One region of the Oceanobacillus sp. FSL W7-1304 genome, then DNA from elsewhere that is predicted to be linked to it. Evidence: riboswitches for the same ligand, from Rfam matches in the RefSeq annotation. Region 1 holds a riboswitch; the other holds the start of a gene.
The links. A riboswitch is a leader RNA that binds a small molecule or an ion and turns the genes downstream of it on or off. The one in region 1 is predicted to bind thiamine pyrophosphate.
Positions count from the first base shown of each region.

Region 1 (7,803 bases):
TTTTTATGAAAACTTTTTGCTTGCTTTAAGTTCCACGACACGGAATAGACTGCATCGGCATATTTTGCGGCTAATGCAATGCCTTGTTTAGATGCCCCCGCTTGCATGGATACTGGCTTGCCTTGCGGACTTTTTGGCGTGGTGGATGGGCCATGCACTTTAAAATACGTACCATCGTGATGAAAAGGCTGAATGTTTGATGGGTTTATCAATTTTCTTTCTTCCCGCTGATGCAGAAACGCATTATCATCCCATGAAATAAATAACTTATTCATTAAAGCAGCGAATTCATCTGCCTTTTCATAACGTTTGTCACGAGGAGGCAGCTCTTCCATACTATGATTCAACGCCTCTAAATCAGTCATGGAGGTAACGAGATTCCAGCCAACACGCCCTTTTGTAATATGGTCTAAGCTTAAGAGCTGCCGGGAAGCTGTGAAAGGATTAGAAAAAGTGCTTGAAATTGTTGCAACTAATCCAACATGATTTGTCACTTGGGAAATAGCTGTTAAATTGACTACTGGATCAAACCAAAATGCTGGCATATCACTGGCATGTTTAGCCGGAAATGATTGATTATCAGCAAAAAATACTGCATCAAAATAACCTTTTTCCGCAACCTGTGCTAAAGATTGATAATAAGAAATCTCCCCAATATGTTCAATGCTTGAGTCAGGCATTAACCAAGCAGCTTGATGGTGTCCGCAACCATACAGCAAAACACCTAAATGCAGTTGTCTTTCTTTCGTTTTTGTCATTTATTTACACCTCAACATACATCATTATTAACTGTCTTGTACATTCCGTTTTTGAAGGATCAGCTATCGTATTTTAAGCTATTAGTTCATTGTTAAACCGCCGTCTATTGTGAAATTTTGCCCTGTAATACCGTCAGCATTTTCTGAAGATAAATAAGCGACCATATTGGCTACATCTTGAGGTGTGGTCACTTTCTTCAATGGCGTTGATTGAGCAATTAAATCGAATACTTCTGGTGTTGTAACGGCACTCGCGTTAGTTGTTTTTAATAATCCACCTGAAACTACATTCGCTTTTATGCCATATACACCTAATTCGGCAGCGATATTACGTGTAAAACCGATTAATCCAGCTTTTGCTGTTGTATATTCATGGTAGGGTACAACAGGATTTTGATATAAATTTGTACCAATGCTTATAATACTTCCATTTTGTCGTTCAATAAATTGGGGGATGACGCTTTGAACGACATTAAATGCTGCTTTTAACGTACCATCCAGTTGTTTTTGATAATCTTCCCATGTAAGTTCTGTGAAGGATTTTTGTTTGGTTGGATCAAACTTGAAATCTATTAATGCATTATTGACGACAACATCTATTTGGCCAAAATATTCCGTTGCTTTTTTTATCAATTCATCTACTTCTTTACGATTTGTTACATCAGCCCGAATGGCAATAGCATTCTCTTCACCAATCTCAGAAACGAGCTTCTCAGCAGCTTCTTTGCTTTGATAGTAGTTGATAACCACTTGAAATCCTTGCTGTGCCAATGTCTTTGCAATAGTTGCCCCTAACCCTCTGCTGCTGCCTGTTACTAATACTGTTCTAATCATCCTAACCACTCCTATACTATTAATTTAGCGTGAAACTTACATCATAAAAATGATAGATAAAATAAAAAATACGCAACCTTCCCATAGGAAAGCTGCGTAAAAACAAATAACTACATATTAAGAATAAGGCATAAATGTTCTTTAAGTATGTATTTAGAGTTTACACTTTCCTACGCTAGTTTCAACTAGTTCAGGTTCAAAGGGTTTGAGTAATACTCATCTCAGTTAAATAACACCCCTAGTGCATATAATTAAGTTATATCCATATGTTATAATCTTTAGAAATTTATGTCAAGGGAATAGGGATGGTTAACGTAATTTTATGATTTTTTGCTATAAAAACGTGATTGTTTTTTTATTCAATTTATACTCTTGATCATAATGGATTCATATTTATAATCGATCATTAATTAACAGAGTTTAGGTTCCTTAAAAGGTTTGTTCAAATAAATGTTTTCTCAACAACAAAAAATCATTAGGGTCGCAGCAGACACACATACAAACATTAAAAACCTGCATATTTAGCAAACTGTTCAAATGTATTTTCATTCTCTATCAAACCACATATCCCACATTGAATACGGTATTTTGGCCCCTTATACATCTGATGGAACATTTCCGTACTCTCATCTGTATAACTTTCCAGTAATTCTCCAGTTTTTGCGTCTAGTTTAACAGGTATTGCGATTTGCTCAATGAGATTAAAGCGGGATTTATTTGTTTTGCAATTTGGACAACGGTATGGCTTGATCCGTATTGCACCTCCATATGTCTTTTAGTGATGACAGTCATTTTCTGATTTTCATGTTTATTGTGGCCTATTTGCTTTTTATTATTCGGGAAACTGTTTGTTTGGGAGTTTTGTTTTGGTTAATGAGCTTCTAAAACAACGTGTGGTGGATATTTATATACAACTTGTTAGTATCTTTCACTATAGCCGATAAGGATGAATGAAACGTTAAAGTCACTTTTCGATAACATTTTTTCAATGGTTCCCTCTTTCAGTTCATTGGCCAAGTCTAAAATATCGGTAACGGCCTGTTTCAATTCACTCACCTGATTTTGAAGCCGTTGCAGTTCCTACAGTTGCGCCGACGATAAATCCGTTTCCTGTTGCCACTTGACGAGTTGCCTTTCGTAGATCGGCGCAAATTCAAGCTGTTCCGTGTAGGATCGGATGACACGGTTGACTGTGGCATCGTCTAATATATGCGGTTTAGAACGGGCTGCCAATTTGGTTCTGGTTTCATTGATTCTCACCTTTCCTTCGAATGGATATGAATTATTCATTCGGAATAACCTCCAATTGAGCCAACTCTTGGATAATGGCATCCATGTTAACTGATTCCGGATATTTGTTAAATTCGTAATGCCCGTAAAAATTAATATGCTGCCATGCAACGGGGGAAATGCGTTTCAATACATCTGAATTGAGGGCTTCCCTGTCTCTGTATTCTAGCATATTGGATAATAGACTGGCATTGTAAAAAATGATGCAATTGGCGATGAGACGACTGCATTCGTCCCAAATTTGTTGGTCTTATTCTGTTTTGAAACGGAGTTTACCAAAGTTCGCATAGGATACGGCTCGCTTTAATTTATGATAACTTTCACCCCGATTCAGGGTACGTTGCACATTTTGACGTAGGGGTGGGGAGTCTATATAATTCAGAAGGTACAAACTCTTGATGATGTTATCGTACTCCCACAAGGCCCGCATGGTTTTGTTTTTGCGGGCGTAAGCACTTAGTTTCCCAATGATAATACTCTGTGTTGTAGATTTCAATGCAAGTGACAATAGAATACGCTGGATATTGTCCCATTCCTCAATAATCAGCTTCGTATTGATTTTTCGAACAGGTTTGATGAGGACATCCCCGTATTGGCTCGGGTGTTTGAATCCGGATAACGACTTGCTCACGGTACGATAGATATCCTTGTAGCGGAGTGCAAAATCATAATCAAAAGAGTGAAGAATGGCGAAATTCACTTCATTGGTTCCATGGGTGTCGGTGGAATGCACATCCGGTCGGATATCGGTTGTATTGTTGTATAAAATATCGAACACGTAATGACTTTTATGCTCATTTGCGCCAATGACTCGGGCATTGATGGGAATATGATTGGCCACCGCTGTATAGGAAACGATCCCCTTATTTAAGCCGAAATATTTGGGGGAATGACGGGAGCGCATCGTATGGATCCTCGTTTCAAATTTCTGCCCGTCACTGCTCGAATGAATGACCTCATTAATGTCAAAGTGGTGAAAGATCGGCAGCCTTCGAACAGCATTACTGATGCGATCATTGGCTTCTTTTAAGGTTTCCAATCGTATAAAGTTCTCAGATGTAGCCGCAAGCAGGGGATAACCGATGTCGGAGATTTCACCCATTCTCCCCAACCCCATATTGGTGCCCCAAGCAATCAGACAAGCAATTAAAACCCGATCATCCCTGGCTCGTTTCGCATAACGCCCCAAGATATGATCAAATGCCTCTATAAATTGACAATGTTGATTTGCATAGTGCAGAACACTGCCAATGTCAATAGAGTTCAACGCATCAAAAAAGGAGTGGTTGATGGTTTCTGTTTCCCGTGAATTTGAAAGTATCCAGCGATTATTTGCGCCATGTTTTTTGATATGTTCATTTTCCCCCGACGCAATCCGTTGGTTCACTTCCGTCATTCTGGCTTCAAGTTTCTGTTCCAGTTTCGTTAAATAATCGTGAATGGGTTGGTTGGTATTTGTCAGACCGGCATTGGCCAATAATGTTTCTTTTTGTTGTCACTGCCTGTCATCAATTAGATCGTCCTCAAAACTTCGGTATATCGGTTAATGTTATTTCTAAATCAGGAACAACAACAGAGCCTGCCTTAGCCTTCCGTATCTTTTGTAACTATCTGGAACAAAAATATGGAAAGGAAGAGGCAAGAACACGTATTTTTACCGCTACTGATCAGGAAAAAGGTGTATTAAAAAAACTTGCTGACGCAGAAGAATATGAAACATTTGTGTTGTTGTTTTTACTCTTTATATAGACAATAATAACTTACCACGGTTAAAAATGGCTAACCGTGGTAAGTTATTATTGTCTTACAGAATGAAAAGAAACCTTTTTCTACTTAACAGCTGATTTATCCTCAGTTTCCTTTTCCAATACATTCTCAATGTAATCTTTGCCCCAGTCGTACATAGCCTCTAAAATCGGTAAAAGTTTTCTTCCATGCTCAGTTAATGAATATTCAACTTTCGGTGGAACTACAGGGTAAACTTCACGATGTACAATTAAATGATCTTCAAGTTCGCGTAATTGATTAACAAGCATTCTTTGGGTAATACCCGGCATAAGGGCCTTTAATTCACCAAATCGTTTAGTTCCTTCCTTACCTAGATGCCATAAAATCAACATTTTCCATTTACCACCAATTACTGAAAGTGTCAATTCTTTTTCACAGTTAAAAGCTTTCTCTCCTAAATTTGGCATACATGTCACTCCCCCTCCTATTTTACCCAATAGTATACTTTTTAGCACTATATGTGGTAAAAGTGCGTACTTTTAATTTCGCAACATAATGAGTATACTAAACAACGTGCTAGTGAGTAAATAGATTTTCAAAAGGAAACATTTGCCCATGTCTATTGACAGCCACTTAGTACAACAAATTAAAATATTCTATAAGGAGTGAGTATAAATGAAATTACAATTAGCATTAGATCTTGTCGATATTCCCGGAGCAATTGAATTAGTGAAAGAGGTAGAAGAGCATATTGATGTTGTAGAAATTGGTACACCTGTGGTGATCAATGAAGGTCTTAAAGCAGTGAAAGAAGTAAAAGCTGCATTTCCTAACTTAACCGTATTAGCTGATTTAAAAATTATGGATGCAGCTGGATATGAAGTAAGCCAAGCATCTGCTGCAGGCGCTGACATCATTACGATTCTTGGAACGGCAGAAGATGAGTCAATCAAAGGCGCAGTAGAAGAAGCGAAAAAACAAGGTAAACAAATCCTTGCTGATATGATCGCTGTGAAGGATATTGCAGCCCGTGCAAAAGAATTAGATGAACTTGGTGTTGATTATATCTGCGTTCACACAGGTTATGATCTTCAAGCTGTTGGAAAGAATTCTTTCGAAGACCTTGCGACCATCAAGAGCGTTGTTAAAAATGCGAAAACGGCCATTGCAGGTGGAATCAAATTAGAAACACTTCCTGAAGTAATTAAACAAAACCCAGATTTAGTTATCGTAGGTGGCGGAATCACGAGTAAAGAAAATAAAAAAGATACAGCTCGCGAAATGCAAGAATTAATTACACAAGGTTAATTCAACTATGAAGACTACTCAATATTTAGCCGAAGTCGTTCAAGAATTAAGTCAAACGGTCCACTTAATTTCTGATTCAGAAGCAGAGAAATTAGTAAACCAGATTTTAGAATCCAAGAAAATCTTTGTGGCTGGTGCGGGCAGATCTGGATTAATGGGTAAATCTTTTGTAATGCGAATGATGCACATGGGGATTGATGCCTATGTAGTTGGTGAAACAGTAACAGCTAATTTAGAAAAGGACGATCTATTAATCATTGGTTCAGGTTCAGGAGAAACCAAAACCTTAGTTGCCATTGCCGAAAAAGCTAAAAGCTTAGGTGGTAAAGTCGCAGCTGTAACCATTTCTCCTGAATCAACCATTGGAGAATTAGCTGATATTATTGTTAAATTACCGGGGGTAACGAAAGACCAGTCTAAAGGTGATTACAAGACCATTCAACCAATGGGATCTCTATTTGAGCAAACGATGTTGTTATTTTATGATGCCATAATCTTGCGTTTTATGGAGAAAAAAGGGTTAGATTCTAATAAAATGTATGGTAAACATGCAAATCTCGAATAGAGAAAAATAAATTATTTTCTCCTACTTTAAATAATTAAATTAACGGGTAAATACCTATCTAAAATAGAGCATAGCTAAAATATACAGAAAAGGCCACATTCTTTGTAAGTTTGTGGTCTTTTCCGTATATTACCATTTATTCTATAATGTAAAGTCAAAAACAGATTTGAAGACAAAAAATAAACAAATCCATCATTTCGCAAAAGTGATTGTGGAATAGCATCGACTAAGAAACTCAGCTAATCTTCTCATGTGAAGGTAGTTGGGTTTTAAAGTTGGATGTGCAAAATAACACTTAAAATAAGCGCAAAATATCTCCTGAAATGATAAGCTAATGATCCCAAGGAGCCAACTATTATCAATAGGGTGTACCCTATTGATAATAAAATAGACTATCGGTTTTACCAATCAGTCTATAAATAATTGTGCAACTTCTTTAACTTACATAAAACAATTACGCTAAGAGTGTATATTATTTACTTTCTTTGTTAACCATAGTTAAGACTGTTAACAGTATTAGAAATAGGAGGGCCCTGCTTTTATGAAGGCTGTAACTTATCAAGGACCAAATCATGTACAGGTTAATCAAGTAGAGGATGCAAAATTAGAAAAAAAAGACGATATTATTGTTAAGATTACTTCTACCGCTATTTGCGGATCTGATTTGCATTTATATCAAGGTAACATGCCATTACCCCCAGGATATATTATTGGCCACGAACCAATGGGTATTGTGGAAGAAGTTGGACCTGAAGTCACAAAAGTAAAAAAGGGAGACCGTGTTGTCGTTCCCTTTAATGTTTCATGTGGACATTGCTTTTATTGCCAACATGAAATGGAAAGCCAATGTGATAACTCAAACCCTCATTATGATTCTGGCGGATACTTTGGTTATACTGAGAAGTTCGGTAACCATCCGGGTGGTCAGGCTGAATATTTAAAAGTCCCTTTTGGAAACTTCACTCCCTTTGTTATCCCGGAGTCATGCGAATTGGAGGATGAGTCACTGCTCTTTTTATCGGATGTTCTGCCAACAGCTTATTGGAGTGTAAAAAATGCAGGTGTAAAATCAGGCGATACAGTTATTGTTCTTGGATGCGGACCTGTTGGGTTGATGGTACAAAAATTTGCCTGGATGGAAGGTGCAAAGCGTGTAATAGCAGTTGATTACTTGGATTACCGAATCAATCATGCGAAAAAGATGAACAATGTTGAGGTATTTGAGTTCACAAAATACCCTGATATGGGGGAACATTTAAAAGAAATCACACATGGTGGGGCAGATGTCGTCATCGATTGTGTAGGTATGGATGGAAAGAA
Region 1 is NZ_CP150211.1:3,647,126-3,654,928, forward strand. It holds gene NYE61_RS18060 (LLM class flavin-dependent oxidoreductase) at 1-758, opposite strand, end outside; gene NYE61_RS18065 (3-oxoacyl-ACP reductase) at 840-1,592, opposite strand; TPP riboswitch at 1,743-1,842, opposite strand; gene NYE61_RS18070 (DNA alkylation repair protein) at 2,098-2,343, opposite strand; gene NYE61_RS18075 (hypothetical protein) at 2,511-2,648, opposite strand; gene NYE61_RS18080 (hypothetical protein) at 2,673-2,882, opposite strand; partial or broken gene NYE61_RS18085 (transposase) at 2,875-4,419, opposite strand; partial or broken gene NYE61_RS18090 (glucose-6-phosphate isomerase) at 4,419-4,607, shown strand; gene NYE61_RS18095 (winged helix-turn-helix transcriptional regulator) at 4,712-5,077, opposite strand; gene hxlA (3-hexulose-6-phosphate synthase) at 5,286-5,918, shown strand; gene hxlB (6-phospho-3-hexuloisomerase) at 5,926-6,483, shown strand; gene NYE61_RS18110 (zinc-dependent alcohol dehydrogenase) at 7,025-7,803, shown strand, end outside.

Region 2 (7,803 bases), 1.5 Mb from region 1:
AGAAGGGTTAATCATGAAGTTTACGTGGAGAAAAGGTTTGATTTTACTAAGTCTTATTACATTAATATTAGGAGGCTGTTCACAAAATATGGAAGTTTCTGCAGAGGAAATTATCCAAAATGCTATTGAATCGGAGAAGGATGTAAATGCCTATCAAGGTGTAGCGGAAATGAAAATGTTTGAAGGAGAAGAAATGACACAGCATATCATCCTGGAGGAGTATGTTGAAGGCGAGAAAAGAAAGGTTGTTACGAACGATCAAGTACTAAAACAAGAAGTAGAAGTATTAAATGATGGCACTACAATGCTTATCTATGATAAAGCAAATAACCAGGCGCAAGAAATGGATACGACAGAGTTTGTAGACTTTGCAGGTATAAGTCCTAAAGAGCAATTCAAAACGATGATGGGGATGATGGGGGAATCGCATACCTATGAAATGGTTGGGGAGGAACAAATGCTTGATGCTGATACATTCCACATTCGGGTAAAAGCGAATGAAGCGGATAATTTACTAGGAGACATGGAATTATGGGTGGATCAAAAAACGTGGTTTGTTGTGAAGCTTGTTTCAGAAACAGGAGATATTCGAACAGAATTCGAGTATACAGAGTTGGATTTCTCACCAGACTTTGCAGATGACACGTTTACGCTTGATATTCCGGAAGATATTGAAATTACAAACTTGGAAGAGGATCTAGAGGAATTGGGGCCAGAAACAGTTACAGTAGAAGAAGCGGAGGAAGCGCTGGGCCAAGCGTTCCTTGTATTTCAAGAGGAAGCATATCATCTTGCAAGCATGCAAATGTATGATTTCTCTGCTGGATTGAATCGGCATGAGCTGGAGTTAATGTATAGTTCCAAGGAGAATATCCCATTGTTTTCGTTGTCTGTGTTTCCAACTCCCGATGACATGCCAGTTGAAGAAGCGGATTTAGAGATTCGAGGAAATGCTGCAGAGTATGAAGAGGTAATTAAGAGCATTGTTTGGGATGAAGATGGTTTACGTTATTCGATCGTAATAACGCATCCAGATATAGATGAAGAAGAAATTGTGAAATCGACAGAAAGAATGATTTTGAGTTCGGAAAAGTAATCAAAAGATGAGCGAGAAAGTTTACGAAAAGATTTGCTGCAGCTAAGCAAGTATTACAAGCTTTTCTAGCTGCATAAGTGGAAAAAGGGCTAATACAGGAAGCATAGTACGGAGGTTAAAGGATGAGGGAGATAGGGAGACGAGTTATTAAACAGGTGAAAAAAGGAGATCATTGTGCATTTAAGAAGCTTGTTCAGCATTACCATCAATCAGTCTATAAAATTTGCTACATGATTATCGGTGACAATAAAGCTGCTGAGAATATGGCTGAAGATATTTTCTTGCATGTTTATAATCATATTGGCGATTATCAGGAAACTACTAAAAAATTTTCGCTGTGGCTGTTTCAAAAAACGGTGAACCTAGCTCGTACCCAATTCAATGAAAAAAATCAAACCGGCGTGCATGCTAGTCCCGTATTAAATAAAGATAATAATATGAAACTTATATTGATGAACATTTCTTTAAAAGAGAGATTAGCTTTAACCCTAAAATCTAGCAATCATTTATCCATTCAGGAGATTAGTGAAGTTTTAGAAATCCCCAATTCCACTACCCTAACCTATATTTGGCGAGGGAGAGAATCGCTGCGCACGATGATTAGTCAGTAATTTGTTCTATTGCGTTTAATAAATGTACCAGTTCCATTATTTAAGGGGACTGGTACATTTTTTCTCGTGGATTCTGCTGACGGGTACATTTTCGTTTGCTTTTTATTGCTTTTACCCTTGTGATACGAGGTGCATCATAACACACTGGTATTAACAGGAAAAAAGGGGTGAATATGCGTAATGGATAGGTAAATGATGAAAGGAAGCATTGATTTATTGATATTGTTTTTAATTTCCCAGCGCGATTTGTATGGTTACGAAATTACCAAAATTTTAAAACGGTTAAGCGATGATGCGTATGATATGAGTGAGGGAACGCTGTATTCGGCTTTGAAAAGATTAGAAAGAAAACAGTGGATTAAGTCTTATTGGAGTGATACAGAAAACGGAAGGCGGAAATATTATCATCTAACCGAAACAGGAAGAAAAGAACTGCAACAAAAACAGAGAAATTGGAAAATGATTGAATTCCTTGTAAATAAGAGTTCGGAGGGATTAACATGACGCAAGATCTCAGAAGATTTGTTGAAAAGACAGTTCAACAAATTGAGGGGAATCAACAAGAGAAAGATGACTTATACGAAGAATTGCTGATTCATTTGGAGTTGTCCAAGGAAGAATTTATCAATGCGGGGTTATCCGATAAAGAAGCGGAAAAGAAGGCAATGGAGCACATCGGCAATGAAACAAAGGTCGGTGGGCAGATCCAACAAGCAATGTTTCCTTTTCGAAAAGAAATGATGCGGGCACTTGCCATTGGATCCTTACTTTTTCATAGTTAAGGATATCTCGAAAGTTAGACTTTTGAGATATCCTCTCTTGCTAGATTCAAAAGCGGTTCCTACAAGCTAAATCGCTTTAACGGCTTTAGCAATATCTTCTGCCTGTGTAATCACGGAGATAAACGAGACACCATCAGCCCCAGCTTCAAGCACAGATTTAGCATTCTTTGTTTCAATCCCTCCAATTCCGACAATAGGAAGCATTGGGAATTGTGCGCGTAATGTCTGAATCCACTCCAACCCAACAGCCGCTTTCGCATCCGTTTTTGTTGTTGTGGAAAAAATTGGACCCGCACCAATGTAATCAACAAGATCTATCGGGCTTCTATCAACTTCATCCGTAGTTGATACAGAGAGTCCAATAATTTTATTTGGAAAAGCTTGACGTAATTCTTCTGCTGATCGGTCATCCTGACCAACATGTATACCGTCTGCATCAAGTAATTCCACAAGCTCGACATCATCATTCACAATAAATGGAATGTGATAGCTTCGGCAAATTGCTCGTAACTCTTTACCTAATTCCAATTTCGCATTACCGTTAAGTGATGAAGGACCTTTTTCTCGAAACTGAAATGCTGTTATTCCAGCCTTAGCTGCAGCTTCCAGTATATCTCCAGGATTACGGTCGCAATTTTGACTGCCCATAATAAAATACTTTCGTAAGGATGGCTTCATTGGAAATAACATGTTTTATTTTCCCTCCAGTTGTTCGGGTTCTAATGAAAGTGCGTCGATAAATGGAGCTATAAATGTTCCTGACCCGTTCACTGACGGACTTGCGGCTGCGTGGGAGGCGGCTAATCCGTAAAAATGAACAGCTGTGAGTACCTGTTCTTCAATTGGGTCATCCGTTGTTAAGCAGGCGGTTAGTATGGAACCTAGCAAGCAACCAGCACCTGTTACTTTAGCTAGAATTGGATGCCCAGTATGATTCTCCATGCAGGATTTTCCGGTGCAAATAATGTCTATTTTACCTGTAACAACAGCGGTCGTTTTGTATTCCAGTGCGACGCTGCGAGCGATATCTTCAACATTACCCTCACCAAGCGATTCCACGCCCTTTGTTTGCCAAGGGATATCGACCAGATGTGCTAATTCACCAGCATTTCCTTTAATAGCAGTAGGCTTTACCTCTTTTAAAATTTGTTTAACAGCAGTTGTACGAAATGTCGTTGCAGCAACACCTACTGGGTCAAGTACAACGGGAATTCCTTTTTCATTTGCCTTTTTACCAGCAAGAATCATTGCATCTAGATCCTTTGCTGTTAAGGTACCGATATTTATTAAAAGACCATCTGCAATAGAAGCCATATCCTTTGCTTCCTCTTCGGCTTTTGCCATTACAGGGGCGCCACCAAAGGCTAACAGTCCATTTGCGGTAAAATTCATGACAACCTGGTTTGTTAAATGATGAATGAGCGGTGTCTTTTCCCGTACACTTTTAATAATTGTTGGATTCATGTTTAGCACTTATCCTTTCGTATTGCCCAATGGTTTGTTGGACCACTCCCAGCTCCAAGGTCGAATGAATACTTAATTGCCGCCGTGACAAAATCCTTTCCATTCTTAACAGCGTTATACAAAGACAAACCTTTACTTAAATAAGCAGTGATTGCTGCAGCGTACGTACAACCAGTTCCATGTGTGTTTTTAGTATCAATTCGCTCTGCTGAGAAGCTGTGTATATTTAAGCCATCATAAAGGAAATCAATTGCTTCCCCTTCTCTGTGTCCGCCTTTGATTAAAGCAGCACCAACACCGAATTCCTTCACAAGCAGTTCTGCAGCTTGTTTCATATCATCTGTTGTTTCAATCGTTTCTCCAATAAGAAATTCAGCTTCTGGAATATTCGGTGTTACAAGTGTTGTCAGGGGTAAAAGCTGTTTGCGTAAATAATCACGTGCCTCTTCTTCGATTAAAGCATCTCCGCTCGTTGCAACCATAACAGGGTCCATGACATATGGAACTTGAAGTGCTGCTATTTTTTTCTGGATAACTTTCATCATCTCCTGATTGGCGATCATTCCAGTTTTCAGTGCGTGAATAGGCATATCAGAAATCACGGAATCTAATTGCTGTTCAATTATTTCAATCGGTACATGGTGAACGGCTTGAACACCTGTTGTATTTTGAGCCACAACCGAAGTAATTACGGACATCCCATAGCTTTGCAGCTCTTGAAATGTTTTTAAATCAGCGTGGATACCTGCACCGCCACTTGGATCTGTACCGGCAATTGTAAGTGCACATGCTACTTGTTTCATTGGTTATACACCATCCTTTCAGAAGATACCTCACATATAAGTGTCGTTCTTTCAAATCCTTTTATAAATCATGCAATTTAATTACGAATTAAACGTTTACTTGAAACCCTGGATACGATAAATAAGCCGATAATAGAACCAGTAATACTACTAACAAGAAATGGTGGGATAAAGGCGAATGCTCCGGCAGAACTTCCCATAAAAATGTAAGCAAATGGGACAGCGAAAAGTGCACCGAAAATCCCGCTTCCAACGCCTTCACCGATAGCGGCTAATGATTTCTTGCTGGATTTTTTATAAAGATAACCTGCTAAAAATGCGCCAACCATCGCACCGGGAAATGCTAATAATGTCCCTAGCCCGAGCATATTGCGAAGTAAGCTAATCATAAAAGCGATAACGACAGCTGGACCTGGTCCAAGCGTAACAGCTGCCATGACATTAATTGCATGCTGGACAGGATAGGCTCTAGCAATTCCAGCGGGAAACCATAATAGTTGAGCGGTGATTGTCCCAATTGCAATAAATACTGACATAGTAGTTAATAAACGTGTTCGATTCATCAAGTCCTCCATTTCTGGGGTATCACAAAAAGCAGTGATGTAAACCAGTACGCTTCTTTATAGCAATTGCTGCTTTCTGGATTTTGAAGTTTAGCTACGGACACGGAGCTAGAACTGGACGTAAAAAAGCTAGATCCATTAGGACCTAGCTTGATACGTGTGAAAAATAGTTTAGACATATGTCAGACTACTTCCCTCCGCTGGTATTAACCAGATCAGGTCCATAAGAGTCGGGAAATGATACACGCTTCCCTCTCAGCCCACGCTTTTTGGGCACCCCTAGTAGTTTAAATGCGATAGAATTGTAAATTCATCTCTAAGCTTAACAAATTTTTTAACTTTTGTCATTATTAACATGGAAAACATGGTATAACTAATGTAGTCTGCTAATTATATAGTAGAAGCGTTACGAAAAAAATGGTACATACTCTTGATTTAGCGGAACGTGATTGCACTTTTTATTGTGTAATGGGAGATAACAATGAATAAAAGGATACATATAAAAAAGTATTAAAGAAAGGCTGATAGAATGACAATTTTAACTATGAAAAACATAGAAAAACATGAAAAGGATACACAGCTATTTCCTGCTTTTAATTTAGAAATTGCTGAAGGGGAGATTACTGCCATTTATTCAACGCTAAATGTTCGAAGCACGCTTTTAAATATGATTCTCGGAAAAATCCCCATTGTAAATGGGGAAATCCGTGTAAAGGAAGTAACTATTGCAGAAAACAAGCGAGGATTTTTACATCAAGTTGGTATTTGCTTTTTTGAAGATGGGATGTATGAGAGATTAACGGTTTCTGAGTATTTTCGATTTTTTTATGACTTATATGAAGTTAAACAAACGTTTGAACGAGTTATCCATCTAACACAGCTGGAAGGAAAGAAAAACAAGAGAATTAGAGATTTAACATTTTCGGAAATGAAACGTGTACAATATGGACGTTTATTGATTCAGGATCCTTCTTTATTTGTTTTTGAGGAGCCTGATTTGAATGTAGACATGGAGACAAAACGTGTATTTATTAATATTACAAGAAAGATACAAGAAGAAGATAAAAGTATACTTGTTCTAACTGGGAATATGGAAAGTGCCGTCACGGTTGCTGATCGTGTTTATCGATTGGATGAAGATGGTTTACGAATTATTGAGACGGAAACAGAGGAAGATACAGAGGAAAGAGATACAGAATTAATTCCAGCAGAAGAAACAGATAATGAAAAAGACACAAAGCCAATTCAATTGAATAAAATTCCAACGAAAGTTAACGATAAAATTGTTTTATTTGACCCCCCTGAGATTGATTATATTGAAAGCAATGATGGTCAAGCAAATATTTACATAAAAGGGGAAGCATTTCCAAGCTCACTCACCTTAACGAATTTAGAAGAGCGCCTGCAGCATTTTGGATTTTTCAGATGTCACCGCTCGTATATTGTAAATTTACAAAAGGTTCGTGAAGTGATCACATGGACTCGAAATAGTTATAGTTTGATTTTGGATGACAAGGAAAAGTCGCAGGTTCCGCTGTCTAAAACAAAAATGGCGGAATTAAAAGATCTACTCGGCCTTAAATAAGCTCCGTTCATCGAAAAAGTAGAAATATCAAGACTTGCAACTCGGATAATTGAGCGTTAAAAATGCGCCATTCACCTTGAAAAATACTCTTTTCATAGGAAATATGCTGATTTCCCTTCGCTTTCCATTTATTCTAGAGTCACAAACAAACGAGATCTACGGGGAGGAAGAATTTTGGAAAACATTATTGAAGTGAAATCATTAGCAAAGATTTTTGGTAATAAAGCTGCATTGGAAGATGTAAGCTTTCAAGTAAAAAAAGGAGAGACATTTGGATTTTTAGGACCGAGTGGTTCTGGAAAAACGACAACTATAAAAATATTAACTGGACAATTGATGCAAACATCTGGAGATGCGACCGTATTTAATTTGCCTGTTGCTTCATTAAATAAGCCATCCTATCGAAAACGAATTGGTGTTATTACAGATAATAGTGGATTGTATCAGCGGTTATCAATTTATGACAATCTGAAATTGTATTGTGAGCTTTATAATGTGCCATCGAAACGAATTAGTGAAGTGTTAGAGATGGTTAATTTGACGGAGGATACGAAAAAGGTAGTTTCAAAGCTTTCAAAAGGAATGCTGCAGCGTGTCACGTTAGCAAGGGCCTTCCTGCATGAGCCGGAATTGTTGTTTTTAGATGAACCAACATCTGCTTTAGATCCAGTGAACTCAAAGCATATTCATGATGGACTCCGCAAATTGAATGAAAAAGGAACAACCATTTTCTTGACCACACATGATATGAGTGAAGCGGAAACACTGTGTAAACGCGTTGCATTTTTGCATAAAGGAAAAATACAGTTGCTCGATGAGCCGAAAGTTCTTCGCAGACAATTTTCGGATTCCTCTGTAACAGTTGAATTAAAAGATGGACGCGAATTAAGTTTACCAGG
Region 2 is NZ_CP150211.1:2,106,048-2,113,850, reverse strand. It holds gene NYE61_RS10710 (HAMP domain-containing sensor histidine kinase) at 1-11, shown strand, start outside; gene NYE61_RS10705 (hypothetical protein) at 14-1,096, shown strand; gene NYE61_RS10700 (sigma factor) at 1,219-1,707, shown strand; gene NYE61_RS10695 (helix-turn-helix transcriptional regulator) at 1,900-2,211, shown strand; gene NYE61_RS10690 (permease prefix domain 1-containing protein) at 2,208-2,489, shown strand; gene thiE (thiamine phosphate synthase) at 2,556-3,179, opposite strand; gene thiM (hydroxyethylthiazole kinase) at 3,183-3,953, opposite strand; gene thiD (bifunctional hydroxymethylpyrimidine kinase/phosphomethylpyrimidine kinase) at 3,956-4,756, opposite strand; gene thiW (energy coupling factor transporter S component ThiW) at 4,834-5,319, opposite strand; TPP riboswitch at 5,495-5,610, opposite strand; gene NYE61_RS10665 (LytTR family transcriptional regulator DNA-binding domain-containing protein) at 5,849-6,904, shown strand; gene NYE61_RS10660 (ABC transporter ATP-binding protein) at 7,079-7,803, shown strand, end outside.
Region 2: linked by a shared signal. The riboswitch ahead of thiW (energy coupling factor transporter S component ThiW) and the one ahead of NYE61_RS18065 (3-oxoacyl-ACP reductase) in region 1 are both predicted to bind thiamine pyrophosphate.